3 regions of the Pantoea jilinensis genome follow, and region 3 is predicted to be linked to each of the others. Evidence: predicted binding sites of a transcription regulator. Region 3 holds the regulator's gene; each other region holds the start of a gene.
The links. Region 3 encodes PhoB, which activates phosphate uptake and scavenging genes when phosphate is short. Its sites were predicted from a motif close to CTGTCATAAAACTGNCNNAT; they were not measured.

Region 1: glpT (glycerol-3-phosphate transporter) is a predicted target of PhoB. The motif match lies at 6,432-6,451, and genes of this name have one in related genera.
Region 2: pstS (phosphate ABC transporter substrate-binding protein PstS) is a predicted target of PhoB. The motif match lies at 4,246-4,265, and genes of this name have one in related genera.

Annotation. Positions count from the first base shown of each region.
Region 1 is NZ_CP077746.1:3,882,577-3,890,645, forward strand. It holds gene KTJ90_RS18275 (dienelactone hydrolase family protein) at 251-1,084, shown strand; gene metE (5-methyltetrahydropteroyltriglutamate--homocysteine S-methyltransferase) at 1,135-3,405, opposite strand; gene metR (HTH-type transcriptional regulator MetR) at 3,550-4,476, shown strand; gene KTJ90_RS18290 (YehS family protein) at 4,560-5,039, shown strand; gene KTJ90_RS18295 (carboxylate/amino acid/amine transporter) at 5,361-6,221, opposite strand; gene glpT (glycerol-3-phosphate transporter) at 6,597-7,937, shown strand; gene yigL (sugar/pyridoxal phosphate phosphatase YigL) at 7,987-8,069, opposite strand, start outside.
Region 2 is NZ_CP077746.1:43,187-51,255, reverse strand. It holds gene atpD (F0F1 ATP synthase subunit beta) at 1-246, shown strand, start outside; gene KTJ90_RS00225 (F0F1 ATP synthase subunit epsilon) at 271-690, shown strand; gene glmU (bifunctional N-acetylglucosamine-1-phosphate uridyltransferase/glucosamine-1-phosphate acetyltransferase) at 851-2,221, shown strand; gene glmS (glutamine--fructose-6-phosphate transaminase (isomerizing)) at 2,376-4,205, shown strand; gene pstS (phosphate ABC transporter substrate-binding protein PstS) at 4,371-5,414, shown strand; gene pstC (phosphate ABC transporter permease PstC) at 5,501-6,463, shown strand; gene pstA (phosphate ABC transporter permease PstA) at 6,460-7,350, shown strand; gene pstB (phosphate ABC transporter ATP-binding protein PstB) at 7,395-8,069, shown strand, end outside.
Region 3 is NZ_CP077746.1:3,137,594-3,145,662, reverse strand. It holds gene KTJ90_RS14880 (AAA family ATPase) at 1-1,739, opposite strand, end outside; gene sbcD (exonuclease subunit SbcD) at 1,736-2,935, opposite strand; gene phoB (phosphate response regulator transcription factor PhoB) at 3,133-3,822, shown strand; gene phoR (phosphate regulon sensor histidine kinase PhoR) at 3,837-5,150, shown strand; gene KTJ90_RS14860 (PstS family phosphate ABC transporter substrate-binding protein) at 5,170-6,090, shown strand; gene KTJ90_RS14855 (cobalamin-independent methionine synthase II family protein) at 6,252-7,358, shown strand; gene brnQ (branched-chain amino acid transporter carrier protein BrnQ) at 7,750-8,069, shown strand, end outside.

The DNA of each region.
Region 1 (8,069 bases), 740 kb from region 3:
ATAAATATGTGACAGCATTCACTTAAGAAAATGAAAGTTACATTTCCAGACAGATTAAATGTGATTGATATCACACAATAACATCTTCCTGGTCCCGATAGCTCTTCGCGAGGCTGTGTCCGGGTCAGCGCAATGTTAAAGAGGAGGATGATTTTATTCGCTGCTGATTCTGTTACCCGACACCTGGCGCATATGCTTTGTCGCCAGGCTATAGTTACGTGATTGCGCAAATGCTTGCACGGAGAGAATAATGAAACCCAGTGATAATATGGCACAAAAACCGGCGACGGGCGGCTTTGCCCCTGCCGTGCAGCCCACCGCCTCTACGACCATCATTACCGAAAGCCCGGCCATTCACGCAGGTGAAACCTCGGTTCCCAGCCAGGGCGAAAACATGCCGGCATTTTTTGCAAAGCCTCACTCAGCGGAAGGCCCGTTGCCTGTTGTCCTGGTGGTGCAGGAAATCTTTGGTGTGCATGAACACATCCGGGATATCTGCCGTCGTCTTGCGCTGGAAGGCTATCTGGCGATCGCGCCCGAGCTCTATTTCCGCGAGGGCGATCCTTCTGAATACAATGATATCCCGACGCTATTCAGCGAGCTGGTCAGTAAAGTCCCTGACACTCAGGTGCTGGCTGACCTCGATCATGCCGCAAACTGGGCGGCGCGCAATGGCGGCGATATCCGTCGCATGGGCATCACCGGTTTTTGCTGGGGTGGCCGCATCAGCTGGCTCTACGCCGCGCATAACCCACAGCTGCGCGCCGCGGTTGCCTGGTACGGGCGACTGACCGGTGAGCGCACGCTGAAGCAGCAGAAGCATCCTATTGATATTGCGGTCGACTTGAGTGCCCCGGTGTTAGGTTTGTATGGTGGTCAGGATGACGGCATTCCACTGGAGAGCGTCGAGCAGATGCGTCAGGCGCTGCATGCCGCCAATGCAACCGCCGAGATCATCGTCTATCCCGAAGCGGGACATGCGTTTAATGCTGATTACCGTCCGAGCTATCATGCTGAATCAGCGAATGATGGCTGGCAACGCATGCTGGCCTGGTTCAGGCAGTATGGTGTGGCATCAAAATAAATGAAAAAGGGGCGCTTCTGCGCCCCTGATTTTACCCACCGGCCCCATTCCTACGCCGTCTCACCACGCAGTTTCTTCGCCGCCGTCACCATATTCGCCAGCGCCTGACGCGTCTCCGTCCAGCCACGCGTCTTAAGACCGCAGTCCGGGTTTACCCAAAGACGTGTTTCCGGAATCCGTTTCGCCGCCTTCCGCAACAGTGCTTCTATCCACTCCACGCTGGGAACATTGGGGGAGTGAATATCATAGACGCCGGGCCCGATTTCATTCGGATACTCGAAATCTTCAAACGACTCCAGCAGGTCCATGTCAGAACGCGAAGTTTCGATCGTGATGACATCCGCATCCAGGGCTGCGATGGCGTCCATAATGTCGTTAAACTCGCAGTAACACATATGCGTGTGAATCTGGGTTTCATCCCGCGCCACCGCCGCATTCAGCCGGAACGCTTCAACGGCCCAGTTCAGATAGGTCGCCCACTCAGACTGATGCAGGGGCAGACCTTCACGCAGCGCAGGCTCATCAATCTGAATAATCCCGATGCCCGCCTTCTCCAGATCTTCCACTTCATCACGCAGCGCCAGCGCGATCTGCTTAGCGATGATTTCACGTGACACATCTTCACGCGGGAATGACCAGCAGAGAATCGTCACCGGACCGGTCAGCATCCCTTTTACCGGCTTGTCCGTCAGCGACTGGGCATAGTGGGCCCACTCCACAGTGATCGCCTCCGGGCGACTGATATCGCCAATAATGACAGGCGGTTTCACACAGCGAGAACCGTAGCTCTGCACCCAGCCGTTCTGGGTAAAGACAAAGCCGTCCAGATGCTCGCCGAAGTACTCAACCATATCGTTACGTTCTGCTTCGCCATGCACCAGCACATCCAGCCCCAGCCGCTCCTGCTCGGTAATCGCCTGTTTAATGTGCTCCGCGATGCCGGTGCGGTAATGACTGCTGTCAAGACGGCCCTGTTTAAAGTCGAGACGCAGGCCGCGAATTTCAGTGGTCTGTGGAAAAGAGCCAATGGTGGTGGTGGGCCAGGCGGGCAGATTGAAACGCTGACGCTGCAGGACGGCGCGAACCGGGTAAGCACTCTGCCGCTCACTGTGCTGTGGCGTGATGGCCTCCAGACGCTGCCCCACCGCCGCATTATGCACCCGTCGGGAGTGAGCACGGGCCTGCACCGGCGCGCTCCAGGCGTCCAGCGCCGCCGCATCATTGTTGTTCAGAGCCTGACTCAGCAGCGAGAGCTCAGCACATTTCTGCAGCGCAAAGGCGAACCAGCTTTTGACTTCGTCATCCAGGCGGGTCTCGACACTCAGGTCGATCGGGCTGTGCAGCAGTGAGCAGGAAGATCCAATCCACAGCTGCTCACGCTCTCTGGTCAGCGGTTGCAGGCGACTGAACCAGCGGCTCAGATCGGCGCGCCAGACGTTACGTCCGTTGATCACGCCCAGCGACAGCAGCCAGCTGGCGGGGAGTTGCTGATTCAGCTGCTTAATATCATCATTGCCATGGACCAGATCGACATGCAGGCCCTGCACCGGCAGCGCACGAATCACATCAATGTTCTGGCCGATGCTGTCAAAATAGGTGGTCAGCAGCAGCTTGCTGTGGCCCTGCAGAGCGTCATACGCCAGCTGAAAGGCGTCGCGCCAGGTCTGCGGCAGCTCCAGCGCCAGGGCGGGTTCATCAATCTGTACCCATTCGATGCCGCGCTTTGCCAGTTCCGCCAGCACCTGCTGATAGACCGGCAAAATCGCCGCCAGCAGCGACAGACGTTCAAAGGGTTCACCTTTGACTTTACCCAGCCACAGATACGTCACCGGCCCGAGCAGCACCGGCTTAATGTTATGGCCCAGCGCCAGCGCCTCATCAACCTCGTCCAGCAGCTGAGTCCAGCTCAGTTTAAATGTCTGGCCCTGAGTAAATTCCGGCACGATGTAGTGATAGTTGGTGTTAAACCATTTGGTCATTTCTGCCGCCGCCGCGGGTTCGCCGGTCGGCGCACGCCCGCGCCCCACGCGAAACAGCGTATCCAGATCAACGGTGCCCTCTGTGTTCTGATGACGTGCAGGCACATTGCCCAGCAGCAGGCTGGTGGTCAGCACATGATCATACCAGGCGAAATCGCCGACCGGCAGCAGATCGACGCCCGCCTCTTTCTGCTGTTGCCAGTGTCGCGCCCGCAGCTCGCGGCCCGTCGCCAGTAGTGCCTGCTGCGTGCTGTCGCCTGCCCAGTAACTCTCCAGTGCTTTTTTCAGTTCACGGCGCAGACCAATGCGGGGAAAGCCGAGGGTATGGTTGAGGATAGTCATGTGCTGTTCTCCAGATAATCTTTCACTTTGGCTAAAATGGGCAGCCAAAGATGTTTAGCCGTCCAGATGTTTACACTGCTATAATCTGCGGGTACTGTATGTCTCTCAAGCGCAATATGTTCATTTTCGATGTGAAGGACTCTCATGATCGAACTCAAGCACCTGCGGACGCTTCAGGCTCTGCGCAATACGGGATCGCTGGCGGCGGCGGCGGCCCAGCTTCATCAGACGCAATCGGCGTTGTCTCATCAGTTCAGCGATCTGGAGCAGCGGCTGGGATTCCGCCTGTTCGTGCGTAAAAGTCAGCCGCTACGCTTTACGCCGCAGGGGGATATTCTGCTGCAGCTGGCTGAGCAGGTGCTGCCGCAGATTCAGCAGGCGTTGCAGGCCTGTCATGAGCCGCATCAGACCACGCTGCGGGTGGCGATTGAGTGTCACAGCTGCATTCAGTGGCTGACTCCCGCGCTGGACAAGTTCCGCCAGAGCTGGCCGCAGGTGGTGATGGATTTCAAATCAGGCGTGACCTTTGATCCGCAGCCCGCTCTGCAACAGGGTGAGCTGGATGTGGTGCTGACCTCCGACATTCTGGCGCGCTCGGGCCTGTTCTACTCGCCGATGTTTGATTATGAAGTCCGGCTGGTACTGGCGACGGACCACCCGCTGGCGCAGGTTGAGCAGATTTCGCCAGAAGATTTGGCCGATGAAGTGTTAATGATCTATCCGGTTCAGCGTCAGCGTCTGGATATCTGGCGTCACTTCCTGCAGCCAGCGGGCGTGAGTCCGGCTCTGAAAAGTGTGGATAACACCCTGCTGATGATTCAGATGGTGTCGGCGCGCATGGGGATTGCCGCACTGCCGCACTGGGTGGTGGAGAGTTTTGAGAAGCAGGGTCTGGTCGTTACCCGCACGCTGGGCGATGGCCTCTGGAGCCGTCTTTATGCCGCCGTGCGCGAAGGCGAGCAGCGTCAGCCTGTGCTGGAAGCCTTTATCCGCTTTGCCCGTCAGCACGCCTGCGAGCATCTGCCATTTGTGCGCGACGCCGCGCTGCCCGGTGCAGTATTACAGCGGTAATCCGGCGGGCACAAACCTGCGCGAACGCGGGCGAAATCCCCTATAATGCGCAGCCTGTCGACTGAACATGAGAAGATCTCACCATGACTAACAATGATATTCTGCGCAGCGTGCGCTACATGCTCAATCTGAGCGATGCCAAAATGGTGGAGATTTTTGCGCTGGCGCAATGTGACGTGCCGGTAGCGGATATTCAGGCGTGGCTGAAAAAAGATGACGATGCCGCGTTTCGTCCCTGCCCGGATGTGCTGATGGGTTATTTTCTGAATGGCCTGATCTTTTACCGTCGTGGCAAAAGTGAAGATGCGCCCGCGCCGTCCATAGAACGCAAGATGACTAACAATATCTTCATGAGAAAGCTGCGCATCGCTTTTGATCTGAAAACCACCGACATTCCTGATGTCCTGAAGCGCGTGAATTTTACTGTTTCACAGGCTGAGATTGGCGCGATTTTCCGCAAACCGGATCATAAGAACTATCGCGAGTGTGGCGACCAGATTCTGCGCAACTTCCTGAAAGGGCTGGCGATGATTCAGCGTCCTAAGAGTGAGAAGCCTGCCTGATATGGCGCCATCCAGTCGGAAATGGCGGGTTGCTGCGTAAAGACGGCGTAAATCCATCCCTGGAGCCTCGACCGCCGCATCCCTGCGGCGGACGCTTTACTTCTCAACCCGCCATCCCCTCCTTCATATTCGCTCTGAGTCCTTTGTTCAACTGCGATGATGCTGTTAAGTCTCCAGGGCTGGCGCGTCTGAAGAGCGAAGCGTCCGGGCCAGGGATGGCCCGGACGATCCACAGGGAGGTGAGATTCCTTCGCGATCGGACGCGCCAGCCCGGGAGGCCGCAGTCCGGCTACAGCAACGGTTTGTCCCAGCACCTAATGATTACCGGTCACTACGCCCCACCACCCACCGCTTATGCACCCACAGTGAGGCGAGGATCACCAGCGCGCCCGCAATAAAGCTCGGCCAGTGCGGCTTCTCCTGCCAGATAGCCAGATTCACCAGCAGCCCGGCGGGAACGTGCATGTTATTCATAATGCCCAGCGTACCGGCATCGACCTGCGTCGCACCGTAATTCCACATAAAATAGCCGAGACCGGAAGCTGCCACCCCCAGCCAGACCAGAATGCCCCACTGCAATGAAGTCGTCGGCAACTTCTGCGGGTTACCCCAGGCACACCAGGCGATCACCGCAATCAACACTGCCCCCAGATAGAACCAGGAGAAAGCGGTATGCTGCGGCATGGGTCGGGTCTCCTGCAGACGCTTATAACCTACCATTCCCGCCGCAAAGCAGATGTTTGCCAGCTGCACTAACAGCAGGCCAAACCAGAAATGATCGCTGACTTTGTCATAGCGAATAATGGCCGCGCCTGCCACCGCCAGCAACGCACTGAAGATATAGCCGATGCGCAACGGACGACGGCTGATCAGATCATAAATCAGCGTCACGTAGAGCGGGGTCATCACCGTAAACAGCAGGAACTCCGACACGCTCAGGTAGAGATAGGCTTCGAAGCTCAGCAGATACATCACGCCCAGCTGCAACATCCCCACCAGCATATAAAGCAGCAATGTCGAAGGGCGATGGCCGCGCCAGCGCAGGAAAGGGAGAAACACCAGCGCAGCAAGCGCCAGACGCATGAGCACAGAGAACCAGCTGTCTACCTGACCGGCAAGATACTCGCCAATCAGGCTGAACGAAAAGGCCCACAGAATGGTGGTAATAATCAATAAAAACACGGTGACGATCCCGAAATAAACAGGCCGTCAGTGTAAACAATGTGCAGCCCTCAGGCTGTTAAATCTGGTTGACATCTGATTACTAACCAGGCGATTAAAACGCCCGAAAAATGACTTGTTTACACTTACTGACATAAGCGGTGCCGGAATGGGTTTTATGCCAGATAAAATGCGCGAAATGATCCATCGGATGATCATATTCGCTCTCAACTGTAATAAAACTGTAACAAATGTGTCACTCATCACAGTAACGTTGCGCAACTAACACTATTCTTTGCGCGAAATGGAACATCCTGCGTCCATTTTTTTCTGCTCTTTTCCTGCCCCAACCTGCTGGGAATAAAAAACCATAATGTGCCCTGGAGGGCCTCACTGATGCTGAGCATTTTTAAACCTGCACCACGTCAGCCGCAGGTGGCGGAGGATCATGTCGATCCGCTCTACCGTCGCCTGCGCTGGCAAATTTTCATCGGGATCTTCTTTGGTTACGCGGCCTACTATCTGGTCAGGAAAAACTTCGCACTCGCCATGCCCTATCTGGTGGAGCAGGGTTTTTCACGTGGCGATCTCGGTTTTGCCTTATCCGGCATCTCCATTGCCTACGGCTTTTCAAAATTCATCATGGGCTCGGTCTCTGACCGATCAAATCCGCGCGTCTTCTTACCGGCTGGTCTGATTCTGGCCGCGGCGGTGATGCTGATTATGGGATTTGTCCCCTGGGCGACGTCCAGCATCATGGTGATGTTCGTGCTGCTGTTTGTCTGCGGCTGGTTCCAGGGCATGGGCTGGCCACCCTGTGGACGTACCATGGTTCACTGGTGGTCGCAGAAGGAGCGCGGCAGGATTGTCTCGGTCTGGAACTGTGCACATAACGTAGGCGGCGGTATTCCGCCTCTGCTGTTCCTGCTCGGTATGGCGTGGTTCAACGACTGGAAAGCAGCACTCTACATGCCGGCGTTTGGCGCGATTGCTATTGCGATTCTGGCCTTTGCGCTGATGCGTGATACACCGCAATCCTGTGGTCTGCCGCCGATTGAAGAGTACAAAAACGACTATCCGCCTGATTACGATGCCAGCCACGAAGAGGAGCTGACGGCAAAACAGATCTTCATGAAGTATGTGCTGCCAAACAAATTGCTGTGGTACATCGCACTCGCCAACGTCTTTGTTTATCTGCTGCGCTACGGCATTCTCGACTGGTCGCCGACCTATCTGCGCGAAGCAAAACACTTCACGCTGGATAAATCGTCGTGGGCCTACTTCCTGTATGAATATGCGGGTATTCCGGGCACGCTGCTGTGTGGCTGGATGTCGGACAAAGTGTTCCGCGGCAATCGCGGTGCAACCGGGGTGTTCTTTATGACGCTGGTGACCATTGCAACTGTGATCTACTGGCTCAACCCGGCGGGTAATCCTGGCGTCGACATGGCCTGCATGATCGTGATTGGCTTCCTGATCTACGGCCCGGTGATGCTGATTGGTCTGCACGCGCTGGAACTGGCACCGAAAAAAGCGGCGGGCACGGCAGCGGGCTTCACCGGCCTGTTCGGCTATCTGGGCGGATCGGTGGCGGCCAGCGCCATTGTCGGTTACACCGTCGATTATTTCGGCTGGGACGGCGGCTTCATGGTCATGATTGCGGGCTGTGTGCTGGCGGTTATTCTGCTGTTACTGACCATGGTCAGCGAACACAAACACAAAAAGACCCTCGCCTGACGGCCATAAAAACAGGGTCGGTTATCCGGCCCTGTTTTACGCTGACGGCTTAAGCCAGATAGAGCGTGCGAAGCATCTGCGGCACCGCATCATCGGCATTCGACCCAATCACATCCAGCGCTGGCAGCGTAT
Region 2 (8,069 bases), 920 kb from region 3:
ATGGATGAGCTGTCTGAAGAAGACAAACTGCTGGTGGCACGTGCGCGTAAGATTCAGCGCTTCCTGTCTCAGCCGTTCTTCGTTGCGGAAGTATTCACCGGTTCACCGGGTAAATACGTTACGCTGAAAGACACTATCCGTGGCTTTAAAGGCATCATGGAAGGTGAGTTTGACCACCTGCCAGAGCAGGCCTTCTACATGGTTGGCGCCATCGAAGAAGCCGTGGAAAAAGCGAAGAAACTGTAATAACGGTTTCCCGGGAGGAAGATTATGGCTATGACTTATCACCTGGATGTGGTCAGCGCAGAGGAGCAGTTGTTCTCTGGTCTGGTACAGAAGATTCAGGTGTCAGGTAGCGAAGGTGAACTGGGGATTTTCCCTGGCCATGCGCCGCTGCTGACTGCCATTAAGCCTGGAATGATCCGTATCGTGAAACAGCACGGCGAAGAGGAGTATATCTACCTCTCTGGCGGCGTGCTGGAAGTGCAACCAGGCAGCAGCACCGTTCTGGCCGATACCGCGATTCGCGGTACCGATCTGGACGAAGCGCGCGCGCTGGAAGCAAAACGCAAAGCAGAAGAGCACATGAACAGCAGCCATGGTGACGTGGACTATGCTCAGGCCTCTGCCGAGCTGGCGAAAGCCATTGCTAAACTGCGCGTGATCGAACTGACCAAAAAAGCGATGTAATCCAGCTTTATGCGTCACGAAATGCCAGCCCTCGGGCTGGCATTTTTTTTGCCTGCAGCGCCCGATCTGCCTGTCCGCCTAATTTCGGCCTGAGAAAAATGTAGTAATCTCAACCTCAAACCGTTTTACTTTCACCCGTAAAAATTCACTCAGGATAGTTATGTCTAACAGTGCGATGAGTGTGGTGATCCTTGCAGCTGGCAAGGGCACCCGTATGTATTCCGATCTGCCTAAAGTTCTGCATACGCTGGCAGGCAAACCGATGGTTCAGCACGTCATTGATGCCGCCAAAGGGCTGGGCGCACAGCATGTGCATCTGGTTCATGGTCATGGCGGCGATCGCCTGAAAGCGACCCTCACTGACAGCACGCTTAACTGGGTGCTGCAGGCCGAGCAGCTCGGCACCGGCCATGCCATGCAGCAGGCTGCCCCTGCTTTTGCAGATGATGAAGATATCATGATGCTCTATGGCGACGTGCCGCTGATCACGCAGGCGACATTGCAGCGTCTTCGCGAAGCAAAACCGCAGGGCGGCATCGGCTTACTCACCGTGGTACTGGATGACCCTACCGGCTATGGCCGCATTGTGCGTGAAAACGACACCATCACTGGCATTATCGAACAGAAAGATGCCAGCCCGGCGCAGCTCACTATTAAAGAGATCAACACCGGCATTCTGATCGCCAATGGGGGCGACTTAAAACGCTGGCTGGCGCAGCTGACCAACAACAATGCGCAGGGTGAGTATTACATCACCGATATTATCGCGCTGGCGCATCAGGAAGGCCGGGTGATCAACGCGGTCCATCCGGCACGCATCAGTGAAACGGATGGTGTCAATAACCGGCTGCAGCTGGCGACATTAGAACGCACTTACCAGGCTGAACAGGCGGAAAAACTGCTACTGGCCGGCGTAATGCTGCGCGACCCGTCCCGTTTTGATCTGCGTGGAACGCTGACCCATGGACGGGATGTTGAAATCGACACCAACGTCATTATTGAAGGCCAGGTCACGCTGGGCTCGCGCGTCAAAATTGGCGCAGGCTGCATTATCAAAAACAGCGTGATTGGCGATGACTGTGAAATCAGTCCCTATACGGTGATCGAGGATGCTAATCTCGCCACCGCCTGTACCGTTGGGCCTTTTGCCCGTCTGCGTCCTGGCAGCGAGCTGGCGCAGGCCGCCCACGTGGGTAACTTCGTCGAAATGAAGAAAGCGCGTCTGGGTAAGGGTTCGAAAGCGGGTCACCTCTCCTACCTGGGTGATGCAGAGATTGGCGACAACGTGAATATCGGTGCAGGCACGATCACCTGTAACTACGATGGCGCGAATAAATTTAAAACTGTGATTGGCGATGACGTGTTTGTCGGCTCGGATACGCAGCTGGTGGCACCAGTCAATGTCGCGCCAGGCACCACCATCGCGGCAGGTACTACCGTTATGAGGGATGTGCCTCAGGCTGGTCTGGTTTACAACCGCAAAGAGCAGAATCACAAAGCGGACTGGCAGCGTCCGGTGAAGAAAAAATAAATTTTTTAACGGCCCGCTTTATGCGGGCCGATGCAGTGCAGTGCCAAAACTATAATCCCCACTCTCTACAAGGCTCGGGGAACCGGCAAAGCCGGATATCAGGTCGCATGACAACAGAAGTGGCGAAAAGCCATGTAGTCAGGAAAACATCATTATGTGTGGAATTGTTGGTGCAGTAGCACAACGCGATATCGCAGAAATTCTGCTGGAAGGTCTGCGTCGTCTTGAATATCGCGGATATGATTCGGCCGGTCTGGCCGTGGTCGATCGTCAGGGGCACGTCACGCGCCTGAGACGTTTAGGAAAAGTGCAGAAGCTGGCAGAAGCCGCTGAACAGCAACCGCTGATTGGTGGCACCGGCATCGCGCACACGCGCTGGGCAACCCATGGCGAGCCGTCGGAAGCGAATGCGCATCCGCACATCTCAGAGCACATTATCATTGTGCACAACGGCATCATTGAAAACCATGAGCCGCTGCGCGCTGAGCTGATCGCGCGCGGCTACGTCTTTGCCTCTGAAACCGACACCGAAGTGGTGGCGCATCTGGTTCACTGGGAGCAGAAGCAGGGCGGTTCACTGCGCGAAGTGGTGTTGCGTGTGATTCCACAGCTGCGCGGTGCCTATGGCATGGTGATCATGGATAGCCGCGATCCCTCACTGCTGGTGGCGGCCCGCTCCGGCAGCCCGCTGGTGATTGGCCGTGGGATGGGTGAAAACTTTATCGCTTCAGATCAGCTGGCCCTGCTGCCAGTGACCCGCCGCTTTATCTATCTGGAAGAGGGTGATATCGCCGAGATCAGTCGTCGTGATGTCACGATTATTGACCGCGAAGGCAACACCGTGACGCGTGCCGAGATCGAATCTAATCTGCAATATGATGCCGGTGACAAAGGTATTTACCGTCACTACATGCAGAAAGAGATCTACGAACAGCCGATGGCGCTGAAAAGCACGCTGAGCGGTCGGTTCAGTCAGGGTCAGGTTGATCTCAGCGAGCTGGGCGCGGGCGCAGAAGCGCTGCTGAGCCAGGTAGAGCATATCCAGATTATCGCCTGTGGCACCTCCTACAACTCTGGCATGGTGTCACGCTACTGGTTTGAGTCGCTGGCTAACCTGCCCTGTGATGTGGAGATCGCCTCTGAGTTCCGCTATCGCAAGTCAGCAGTGCGCAAAAACAGCCTGCTGATCACCCTGTCGCAGTCGGGTGAAACGGCAGATACCCTGGCGGCGCTGCGTCTCTCTAAAGAGCTGGGCTATCTGGGCTCGCTGGCGGTCTGTAACGTGGCCGGTTCGTCACTGGTGCGGGAATCTGACCTGGCATTGATGACCAAAGCGGGCACCGAAATTGGCGTCGCCTCCACCAAAGCATTCACTACCCAGTTAGCGGTGCTGCTGATGCTGGTGGCGAAACTGGGCCGTCTGAAAGGGATGTCTGCTGAGACTGAACATGAGATCGTTCATGCCCTGCAGGCGTTGCCGAACCGGATTGAGCAGATGCTGGCGCAGGATAAGCTGATTGAGAATCTGGCTGAAGGCTTCTCTGACAAACATCATGCGCTGTTCCTGGGTCGTGGCGATCAATACCCGATTGCCATGGAAGGGGCGCTGAAGCTCAAGGAGATCTCCTATATTCATGCGGAAGCCTACGCCGCAGGCGAGCTGAAACATGGCCCGCTGGCGCTGATTGATGCGGACATGCCGGTTATTGTGGTGGCACCTAACAACGAACTGCTGGAGAAGCTGAAATCCAACATCGAAGAGGTGCGCGCACGCGGCGGCCTGCTCTATGTGTTTGCCGACCAGGATGCGGGCTTCAGCGACAGTGACGGCATGAAGATTATCCCATTGCCGCACGTTGAAGAGGTGATTGCCCCCATCTTCTACACCGTGCCGTTGCAGCTACTCTCCTATCACGTTGCCCTGATTAAAGGTACCGACGTCGATCAGCCTCGTAACCTGGCAAAATCCGTTACCGTGGAATAACCTGGTGGGCCCCGTCGCGGGCCCACTTCATTCTGGCCCTCTGTCATATAACTGTCATATTTCGTACATTTCACTGTCATCAAACTGTCCTATTTTCCCTCCTGCAGCAATCACAGACTCTTACTAAAACGGCCCCAAGCCTGACTTTTCTCCCCTGGAGGGAACATGACACTGATGCGTAGCACCGTAGCCCGAATCCTCGCCACCACCTTCGCCGTAAGCGCGGTATCTGCTTTTGCGGCCACCGATCTCACTGGCGCAGGCGGGACGTTCCCGGCGCCGGTTTATGCCAAGTGGGCAGCAGAATATCAGCAAGCCACCGGTAGCAAAATTAACTACCAGGGCATCGGTTCATCTGGCGGCGTTAAACAGATCATCGCCAAAACCGTTGATTTCGGTGCGTCCGATGCGCCAATGAAAGATGAAGATCTGCAGAAAAATGGCCTGTTCCAGTTCCCTACCGTGATCGGTGGTGTGGTACTGGCAGTTAACCTGCCCGGTATCAAGTCAGGCCAGCTGACGCTGGATGGCAAGACCGTTGGCGATATCTATCTCGGCACCATCAAAAAGTGGAACGACCCGGCGATCGCCAAACTTAACCCGGGCGTGAAACTGCCGGAAACCAACATCAACGTGGTGCGTCGCGCTGATGGTTCAGGCACCTCATTCGTCTTCACCAGCTATCTGGCGAAAGTGAACCAGGACTGGAACAGCAAAATTGGTAAAGGCAACACCGTTAACTGGCCAGTGGGTCTGGGCGGTAAAGGCAACGACGGCGTCGCCGCGTTTGTTCAGCGTCTGCCGGGTTCAATCGGTTATGTTGAATATGCCTACGCTAAACAGAACAACCTGACCTACACCAAACTGATGGATGCTGATGGTAAAGCGGTGGCACCAAGCGAAACCAGCTTCAGCAATGCCGCGAAAGGCGCAGACTGGAGCAAATCGTTCGCACAGGATCTGACCTTCCAGAAGGGCGCTGATGCCTGGCCAATCTCCTCAACCACCTTCATTCTGATCTACAAAGACCAGGCGAATGCGGCCAAAGGCGCTGAAGTACTGAAGTTCTTCGACTGGGCTTACAAGAAAGGCAGCAAAACCGCCACTGCGCTGGATTATGCTGCGCTGCCAGAGAGCGTGACCGAGCAGATTCGCGCCGCCTGGAAAGCCAACATCAAAGACAGTTCTGGTAAAGCGCTTTATCAGTAATTGACCGACCCTGACCGGGCAGCGGTCCGGTCAGACCCAACGGGCGGCTCATGCCGCCCTGATAACTTCTGAAGACTGAGACTTCTATGGCTGCAACGAAGCCGGCATTCAAAGCCCCGGGTAAACAAGGTGATAAGATTTTTGGCGCGCTGGTCAGACTGGCTGCGCTGATTGTACTGTTACTGATGGGCGGCATTATTGTTTCCCTGATCATCTCCTCGTGGCCCAGCATCCAGAAGTTTGGTTTCGCCTTTTTGTGGACCAAAACCTGGGATGCGCCCAACGAACAATTTGGTGCACTGGTACCGATCTACGGCACCCTTGTAACCTCCATCATTGCCCTGATTATTGCCGTGCCGGTGAGTTTCGGTATCGCGCTGTTCCTGACTGAACTCTCACCCGCCTGGCTGCGTCGCCCGCTGGGCACGGCTATTGAGCTGCTGGCGGCTATCCCGAGTATCGTTTACGGCATGTGGGGCCTGTTTGTTTTCGCGCCGCTGTTCGCCGAATATTTTCAGACGCCGGTTAATGACGTGATGTCGGGCATTCCGATTGTCGGCGAACTCTTCTCCGGCCCCGCTTTTGGTATCGGTATTCTTGCGGCAGGGGTGATTCTGGCAATCATGATCATCCCTTACATCGCTTCGGTGATGCGCGACGTGTTTGAACAGACCCCGGTGATGATGAAAGAGTCTGCTTACGGTATCGGCTGCACCACCTGGGAAGTGATCTGGCGCGTCGTACTGCCCTTTACCAAAAATGGCGTGATTGGTGGTGTGATGCTGGGACTGGGTCGTGCGCTGGGCGAGACCATGGCGGTCACCTTTATTATCGGCAACACCTACCAGCTCGACAGCCCGTCGCTGTTTATGCCGGGTAACAGCATTACCTCAGCACTGGCTAACGAGTTTGCAGAAGCGGAGTCGGGCGTGCATGTTGCCGCGCTGATGGAGCTGGGACTGATCCTGTTTGTGATTACCTTTATCGTGCTGGCGATTTCAAAGCTGATGATTATGCGACTGCAGAAAAGTGAAGGAGCGCGCTCATGACCACGATTGAAATTCAGGCGCGTGCCGAACTGGACGCATCGCGCCGTAAAATGCAGTCCTGGCGCAGTACTAAAAATAAAATTGCGCTGACGCTGTCGCTGCTGACCATGGCATTTGGTCTGTTCTGGCTGGTGTGGATCCTGTTTACCACCGTAACGCGCGGCGTAGATGGGCTTTCCTGGTCCCTGTTCACTGAATCAACGCCACCGCCGAATACCGCGGGCGGCGGTCTGGCGAACGCCCTGGCGGGCAGTGGATTGCTGATTTTCTGGTCTACATTTTTTGGTACGCCGCTGGGCATCATGGCGGGTATTTACCTGGCGGAATATGGTCGCAAATCGGCGCTGTCAGAAGTGATTCGCTTTATTAACGACATTCTGCTTTCAGCACCCTCCATTGTGGTCGGCCTGTTCGTCTACACCCTGGTGGTGGCGAAGATGCAGCACTTCTCCGGCTGGGCCGGGGTGATTGCACTGGCTCTGCTGCAGGTGCCCATTGTGATTCGTACCACTGAAAACATGCTGCGTCTGGTGCCAGACAGCATGCGTGAAGCCGCTTATGCGCTCGGCACGCCCAAGTGGAAGATGATCTCGGCCATCACCCTGAAAGCCTCGGTCTCCGGCATCATTACTGGCGTGCTGCTGGCGATTGCCCGCATCGCAGGTGAAACAGCCCCGCTGCTGTTTACGGCACTGTCGAACCAGTTCTGGAGCACCGACATGATGCAGCCGCTGGCGAACCTGCCGGTCACCATCTTTAAATTCGCCATGAGCCCGTTTGCCGAATGGCAGAGCCTGGCCTGGGCGGGTGTGCTGATCATTACCCTTTGCGTGCTGTTGCTGAACATTGTCGCGCGTGTCATTTTCGCCAAAGGTAAACACGGTTAACTTCCGGCGCGGCCCTGAGCGGCGCCGTATAAGAGAGATGAATTATGAGTATCGCGACAGCATCAGCCGATAAAATTCAGGTCCGTAATCTGAACTTCTATTACGGCAAGTTTCATGCGCTGAAGAACATCAATCTGGATATCGCTAAGAATGAGGTGACCGCGTTTATCGGGCCCTCGGGCTGTGGTAAGTCTACCCTGCTGCGTACCTTCAATAAGATGTACTCACTCTATCCGGAGCAGCGGGCCGAAGGGGACATTCTGCTGGATGGCGAAAATATTCTGGCGACACAGCAGGATATCGCGCTGCTGCGCGCCCGCGTCGGCATGGTGTTTCAGAAGCCGACACCGTTCCCGATGTCGATCTATGACAACATCGCTTTCGGCGTGCGTCTGTTTGAAAAGCTGTCACGTGCCGATATGGATGAGCGCGTACAGTGGGCGCTGACCAAAGCGGCGCTGTGGAATGAAACCAAAGACAAGCTGCATCAGAGCGGTTACAGTCTTTCCGGCGGCCAGCAGCAGCGTCTGTGTATTGCCCGCGGCATCGCGATTCGTCCGGAAGTCCTGCTACTGGATGAACCCTGCTCCGCGCTGGACCCCATCTCCACCGGCCGTATCGAGGAGCTGATCACCGAGCTGAAGCAGGATTACACTGTGGTGATCGTGACGCACAACATGCAGCAGGCAGCACGCTGCTCTGACCATACCGCTTTCATG
Region 3 (8,069 bases):
GCACAAATTTTTTCAACGTCATCCAGCTGCTGTTTTTCGCGTTTCCACGTTTCACGCAGAGTCTGAAGTTCCGCTTCGCTCTGCTGTTGCGCTTTTTCAAGCGCGGTCAGCCGCTGCTGGCGCTGATTCAGCTGCTGATGCAGTGGCTGCCACTGCGTGGAGAGCAGCAACAGTTGCTGACGGGCCGGACGGCTGGTCTGCAACTGGCTTAATGCCTGCCGCAGTGCAGCGGGCGGATGCTGTTCATGAAGCGAAGTGAGTGCCTGCTCCGCCTGCAACAACGCCTGGTGCGCCTGTTGCTCCGCCTGCTGGCGCGGCAGGGCCTGCTGTGCCTGCTGTTGCTGTTTCGCCTGCTGCGCGTCGATCTGTTTTTGTTGCTGTTCGCACTGCTGCTGCAGTTCGGCCAGCGTCGCCTCACGCTGTGCCAGCAGGGCAAAGTTCTCCTGCCATACCGGCAGTGAAGCGCCCCAATGCGCCAGATCGGCAAGCTGCTCACGTAACTGATGCTGTTCAGTCATCGCCTGCTGCACTGACGTGACCTGACGCTTCTGCTCCGCCAGTCTGGTCTGCGTCTGGTCAGCCTGCTGTTGCTGGCGGGCATTTTCCTGCTGTTGCTCTGCAAAGTGCTGCTGCAGCGTCATGATTCGCTGATCCAGCGGTAATACCTGTTCCGTCAGCAGGTTCTCCTGCTGCTGCTGTTCCTGAAGCGCCTGCTGGCGGACCGTCTGAGCAGCAGCGTAATTTTGCTGATGCTGCTGCTGTTGGTTCTGCGCCTGCTGCGCCGATGCGGTCAGTTGCTGGCAGTGGCTCTCGATCTGCTGCTGTTCGGTGCGTAATGCATCACGCTGCTGCAGTTTTATCCGCAGCTTTTCAGCCGGTTCGCTGCGAGCCAGCCGCTGGCGGTCCGTCTCTGCCGCCTGGGATGCAGACTGAGCCTGCTGCAACGCGGCATCAGCCTGCTCACTCTCCTGCTGTAACTGCTGCGCCTGCTGCTGCCACTGCTGCTGCTGCTGCGCCTGTTGATAGTGCGCGCTGAGCCGCTGTTCCGCGTCGGTCAGATCGGTGAGCTGCTGTTGCAGGGCGTCACGCGCGTCACTATCCAGCAGTGCCATCGCACCCGCCTGACTGCGCAACATATCCAGCTGCGTTTTCGCCTCTTTGTGACGCTCGTAGATAGCGGCGGAGATCAGGCCGTAAATTTCGGTGCCGGTCAGCTCCTCCAGCAGTTCGGCACGCTCACTGGCTTTAGCGTTGAGGAAGGCGGCAAACTGGCCCTGCGACAGCATCATTGAGCGGGTAAAACGTTCGAAATCAAGCCCGGAGAGGGTTTCGATCATCTTCAGCTTGTCACCGACTTTATCGGCAACAATGGTGTTGTCGGCGCAGCGCGCCAGCTCAACGCGCGGGGCCTGCAGCTTACCGTCGGCGGTGCCACGCGCACGGTTCTGGCTCCAGAAGGCGCGCCAGGCTTCGCCTTTGATCTCAAACTCTACTTCAGCCAGACATTCGGCACAGTCGCGCGTCATCAGCGCATTCTGGCTCTGGGAAATCGCGCCCAGGCGCGGCGTCTGGTGATAGAGCGCCAGACAAATGGCGTCCAGCAGGGTGGTTTTACCCGCGCCGGTCGCGCCGGTTATGGCGAACAGGCCATTGCTGGCAAAAGGCTCGGCGCGGAAGTCGATGAACCATTCACCGCGCAGAGCATTGAGGTTTTTAAACCGTAGCGTGAGGATCTTCATTGGGTCTCTTCCATGGCGGCCAGCGTCTGGCGGAACAGGGTGGTCATCTCGTCGATTTGCGCAGGCTGCAGCTCCTCATCCAGCGCGAGCCGGCGGGCAAAGACCTCTTCCACTTTCAGCTCACTCAGGGTTTCGTTGTCGAGCCGCGCCAGGCTCTGCTGCCGCTGCTCGCGGCTGCGGCGCAGCAGCAGGACTTCAACCGGCAGCGTGGCGGTCAGGGTTTCGACCTGATGCTGCAGATCGCTGAGGTACTCCTGCGTGGTGACTTCGATGTCGAGCCAGGTTGGCTTCTCCTGCTCAGCCGTGCTGAAGGCGTGTAACTGTTCCGCAATCTGTGCCAGCGATCCTTTCAGCACCTGCATCGGCTGCGCCTGCGGCACCACCAGCGGCGTAACGGATTGCAGGCCGCTTGCCGCAAGCTCCAGCAGAAAGACGCTTTTTTCGCTGCCCAGCTCATCAAAACTCAGCGGAATGGGCGAACCGCTGTACCGGATATGCTCGCTGCCCGCCACGCGCTGGGCGCGATGAATATGGCCCAGTGCAATGTAGTCAGCGGCCGGAAAGGCACTGGCGGGGAAGGCATCAAGCGTACCGATGTAGATGTCACGCACCGAATCGCTCTGGCTGACCCCGACGGTGGTGAGATGTCCGGTAGCGATAATCGGCAATGCATGACCCAGCGCCTGGGCGGCGGCGAAGCGTTGCTGATAGTGATGGGCAATCGCCTCCAGCAGCGAGGTCTGTTTATCGCGCCCTGACTGACCCGCCCGGCTGCGCAGAATATCGCGCGGTCGCAGATAAGGAATGGCACAGAGCAGCGCGCCCGGTTCGCCCTGGCGGGTGTTCAGCAGCAACACATCATCCTGCTCCTGGGGGGTGGCGATTACCCGGGTGTTGAGACAGGCGAGCAGTTCGCGCGACTCATTCAGCGTCGCCACGGAATCGTGGTTGCCCGCCAGCACAATCAGCTGACAACCGGTGGGCTGCAGCGCCACCACAAAGCGGTTAAACATCTCGCGGGCGTAGCTGGGCGGCGTGCCGGTATCAAACAGATCGCCTGCAATAATCAACGCATCCACCTGATGCTGTTCAATCTGGATCAACAGCCAGTCGAGAAACGCCTGATGTTCGGCTGCCCGACTTTTGTTGTAAAAGAACTGCCCCAGATGCCAGTCCGCAGTATGAATGATGCGCATGATGAGTCCCTGCCGTTGTGATTCGCCCGGCGATTATACTGGCTCTGCGGCCAAAGCGAAAAATTGTCGCTGCGCTGTCATAAATGATTACCAACGGCGTTACAGGCAGGTTATGTTTTTCATAAAAGTGTCACAAATCTGACGCATAATGGCGCCGCGAATCTCAGTGACAGCCGTCATAATCAGCAGGAGTAATAATGGCTAAGCGCATTTTGGTTGTGGAGGATGAAGCCCCCATCCGTGAAATGTTGTGTTTTGTTCTGGAGCAGAACGACTATCAGCCAATTGAGGCGGAAGATTATGACAGTGCCGTGGGCAAGCTGATTGAACCCTGGCCCGATCTGATTTTACTGGACTGGATGTTACCTGGAGGCAGCGGTATTCAGTTTATCAAGCATCTGAAACGCGAGGCGATGACACGGGATATCCCGGTGATGATGCTCACCGCGCGTGGCGAAGAGGAAGATCGGGTGCGTGGCCTGGAAGTGGGCGCCGATGATTACATTACCAAGCCCTTTTCACCCAAAGAGCTGATGGCGCGAATTAAAGCGGTGATGCGCCGTATTTCACCGATGGCGGTGGAAGAGGTGATTGAGATGCAGGGACTGAGTCTGGATCCTTCTTCACATCGCGTGATGTCCGAAACCACGCCGCTGGAGATGGGCCCGACCGAATATAAGCTGCTGCACTTCTTTATGACTCACCCGGAACGCGTATACAGCCGCGAACAGCTGCTGAACCACGTCTGGGGCACCAATGTGTATGTGGAAGATCGCACTGTTGATGTTCACATTCGCCGTTTACGTAAAGCGCTGGAAGTCTCCGGCCACGATCGCATGGTACAAACCGTCCGTGGAACAGGGTATCGTTTCTCTGCCCGCTACTAAACGGAGCCTTTACCGTGCTGGAACGCCTCTCCTGGAAGAGATTACTGACAGAACTGCTGCTGGCCTGTCTGCCTGCGGTGCTGCTGGGCCTGCTGTCTGGCGGTTTGCCCTGGTGGTTGCTGCTGAGCGTGGTCATGGTGCTGTTATGGCATTTCCACAATCTGATGCGGCTGTCGCACTGGCTGTGGCTCGACCGCACCATGACGCCACCCGCCGGGCGTGCCAGCTGGGAACCGCTGTTTTATGGTCTTTACCAGATGCAGCTGCGCAACCGGCGGCGGCGACGTGAACTCGGTAATCTGATCAAACGTTTCCGCAGCGGTGCCGAGTCGCTGCCGGATGCGGTGATCCTGACCACGGAAGAGGGCACTATTTTCTGGTGTAACGGTCTGGCGCAACAGCACCTGGGTCTGCGCTGGCCGGAAGATAATGGCCAGAACATCCTCAATCTGCTGCGTTATCCGGAGTTCTCACGCTATCTGCGCCAGCGCGATTTTGACAAGCCCCTGACGTTGGTGCTGAACAACAAACTTCACATGGAATTTCGCGTCATGCCCTACAGCGAGGGGCAGTGGCTGCTGGTGGCGCGTGATGTGACGCAGATGCATCAGCTGGAAGGGGCGCGCCGCAACTTTTTTGCCAACGTCAGCCATGAGTTACGTACGCCGCTCACGGTGCTGCAGGGCTATCTGGAGATGATGAACGACTCGGTGATGAGCGAGCCTTCGCGCAGCAAAGCGCTGCACACGATGTCGGAGCAGACGCGTCGTATGGACAGCCTGGTCAAACAGCTGCTGACGCTGTCGCGCATTGAAGCCGCGCCTGCCATCGATCTGAAAGAGAAGGTGGATGTGCCGGTCATGCTGAAGCTGCTGCAGCATGAGGCGGCGACGCTAAGTGGCGGTCGTCACGATATTCATTTCCATACCGATCCCCATCTGAAAGTGTTCGGCAACGATGAACAGCTTCGCAGTGCTATCTCCAATCTGGTTTATAACGCGGTAAATCACACTCCGGATGGCACGCGGATTGATATCAGCTGGCTGCGCGGCAAACAGGGCGCCACCTTCCGGGTTTGCGACAACGGGCCGGGTATTGCTTCAGAACATATTCCCCGTCTGACCGAGCGTTTCTACCGCGTCGATAAAGCGCGTTCACGTGCCACTGGTGGCAGCGGGCTGGGTCTGGCGATAGTGAAACATGCGCTGAGTCACCACAACGCGCGGCTCGACATCACCAGCGTGCCGCACAAAGAGACCTGTTTTACGTTTACGCTGCCCGCGAGGTTGATTGTCAGCAGCGTGATGCAGGAGAATGCCGTTCATTAATGGCTGCCGGATCTTCCTGATGCGCATTCTTCTTGTATTGATTGTTACGCTGCTGCCGGGCCTGGCGCTGGCCCAGCACGGCACGCTCTCCGGCAATCTCAGCAGTGTCGGCTCAGATACGCTTGGCTATCTTATGACCCTGTGGGGCGAGGATTTTAGTCGGCAGGCGCCGGGCGTCAATGTGCAGGTTCAGGCCTCCGGTTCCTCAACCGCACCGACCGCGCTGGCAGCAGGTGCCGCACAGCTCGGTCCGATGAGCCGCCCGATGCAGGCCGATGAGCGGCAGGCTTTTGAGGCGCGCTACGGTTATCCGCCGCTGGCGGTGCCGGTGGCGATGGATGCGCTGGTGGTGGTAGTGAATCAGCGTAACCCGCTGCAGCAGATTGAACCGCGTCAGCTCGACGCCATCTTCTCCATTACCCGTCTGTGTGGCGCACACAGTGTGCCGCTGCGCTGGGGCGATCTCGGTTTAACCGGCGCGCAATGGAACAAACGCCCCATTCAGCGCTATGGACGTAATTCCGCCTCCGGCACCTGGGGTTTCTTCAAACAGCAGGTGCTATGCAAAGGCGATTTCCGCAGCGACGTAGCGGAGTTTCCTGGCTCGGCCGCGGTGGTGCAGGCGGTGGCCGGTAATTCGCGCAGCATCGGCTACGCCAGTTTTGGCTTTCATCTCAGCGGCGTAAAAATGCTGGCGGTGACGAATGATCAGGGCCAGGCGATTGCCCCGGATGCCGATGCTATTCGTAGCGGCCGTTATCCCTGGGCGCGTCCACTCTATCTCTATGTTAATAAAGCACCCGGTAAACCACTGCCGCCGCTGGTGGCGGCATTTCTGCAGCAGGTTCTTTCACCACAAGGACAGCGGCGGGTCAGCGAAGCGGGCTATCTGCCGCTCTCAGACAGCCAGATGGCAGAGGCGCGCGCCGCCCTGCGTTAATCCCGGTTGAATTTTTTTCATCATCCCTGAATTTTCTTCAGTTGCAGATGCATGCCACTCATGACACTCTGTTTTCAGACATGTAGCCATCCAGATGGCTATTTATTTCGGAGTGCAATGATTTCCTGTCGTTATTACCGGCAGGAGAGACAGGAGTGATCATGCAAAGAGAAACCGCCCCGTTCCGTGCCGACACCGTTGGCAGTTTTCTGCGTCCCGCTGCGATTAAGCAGGCGCGCGAAGCGTTTGCTGCCGGAGAGATTGATGCGGCGGCCCTGCAGCAGGTAGAAGATGAGGCGATTCGCGATGTGGTAGCGAAGCAACGTGAAAATGGCCTGAAGGTGGTCACCGATGGCGAGTTTCGTCGCGGCTGGTGGCACTTCGACTTCTTCTATGGCCTGAATGGCGTTGAGCGCTATGAAGCGGAACAGGGCATCCAGTTTAATGGCGTACAGACCAAAGCGCATGGCGTGAAAGTGGTGAGCAAACTCGGTTTCCCGGCGGATCATCCGATGCTGGCGCATTTCCGTTTCCTGCAGAGTATTGCCGGGGATGCGGTGCCAAAAATGACCATTCCCAGCCCCAGCGTTTTACACTTCCGCGGTGGCCGCAAAGTGATTGATGCAGAGGTCTATCCCGATCTGGCGGACTACTTCGAGGATCTGGCGCAGACTTACAAAGCGGCGATTCAGGCCTTTTATGATGCGGGCTGCCGCTATCTGCAGCTGGATGACACCGTCTGGGCTTATCTCTGCTCTGAAGATCAGAAGCGCGATATCCGCGAACGCGGCGACGATCCGGATCAGCTGGCACAGATTTACGCTCAGGTACTGAATAAAGCGCTGGAGGATAAACCTGCCGATCTGACGGTGGGTCTGCATGTCTGTCGCGGGAACTTCCGCTCCACCTGGATCTCAGAGGGGGGCTACGGGCCGGTGGCAGAAATCCTGTTCGGCAGCGTCAACGTGGATGCGTTCTTCCTGGAGTATGACAATGCCCGGTCCGGCGGCTTTGAGCCACTGCGTTACATTAAACCGGGTCATCAGCAGGTGGTGCTGGGTTTAATCACCACTAAGGTGGGTGAACTGGAAGATCCGGCGCAGGTGAAAATCCGGCTGGAAGAGGCGGCGCAGTACGTCAGCCTGGATCAGATTTGCCTCAGCCCGCAATGCGGTTTCGCCTCAACTGAAGAGGGCAACAGCCTGAGTGAAGCGCAGCAGTGGCAGAAAATTCGTTTGGTGGTGGATATCGCGAATCAGGTCTGGTAGTGCTGTAACGTTGTGCAGACAGGCGCGTAAAACGCGCCTTTTGTGTATCTGAAACCCCGTTCATGCGGGGATTTCTCACGCTCTGTCTATTATTTAGGCACATCATCTTGTGTCCCTGCAGCAAAAATTAACGCTATCCACTGCCTTTGGGAAAAATGGTGGTATAACCTTCTGGTTTTCCGATCCCGTATTGCCTTTCACCGCTATAAACGTTTTACTTAGCGCCGTTGTCGATCCATCCCTCTGTGAACAGAATAAAAGCAGCTTAAATCACCTGCGCTTTACCCTGCGACGAGCATAATGCGCTGACATTGTCAGCCAGATCGCGGTTTACACGCAGCGAGGGGACAACACTAACCCAACTTCCACCGCAACATCAGTGACAGGCCGTATGACACATCGTTTAACTTCGAAGGACATTCTCGCGCTGGGCTTTATGACATTCGCCCTGTTTGTTGGCGCGGGCAACATCATTTTCCCGCCAATGGTCGGTATTCAGTCTGGTGAACACGTCTGGACCGCCGCAATTGGTTTTCTGATTACCGCAGTCGGGTTACCGGTGATGACCGTGATCGCGCTGGCTCGCGTCGGCGGCGGCGTGGATGCACTCAGCACTCCGATTGGCAAGGTCGCGGGCATTGTGCTGGCTACCGTGTGCTATCTGGCTGTTGGGCCGCTGTTTGCCACCCCGCGTACGGCAACGGTTTCATT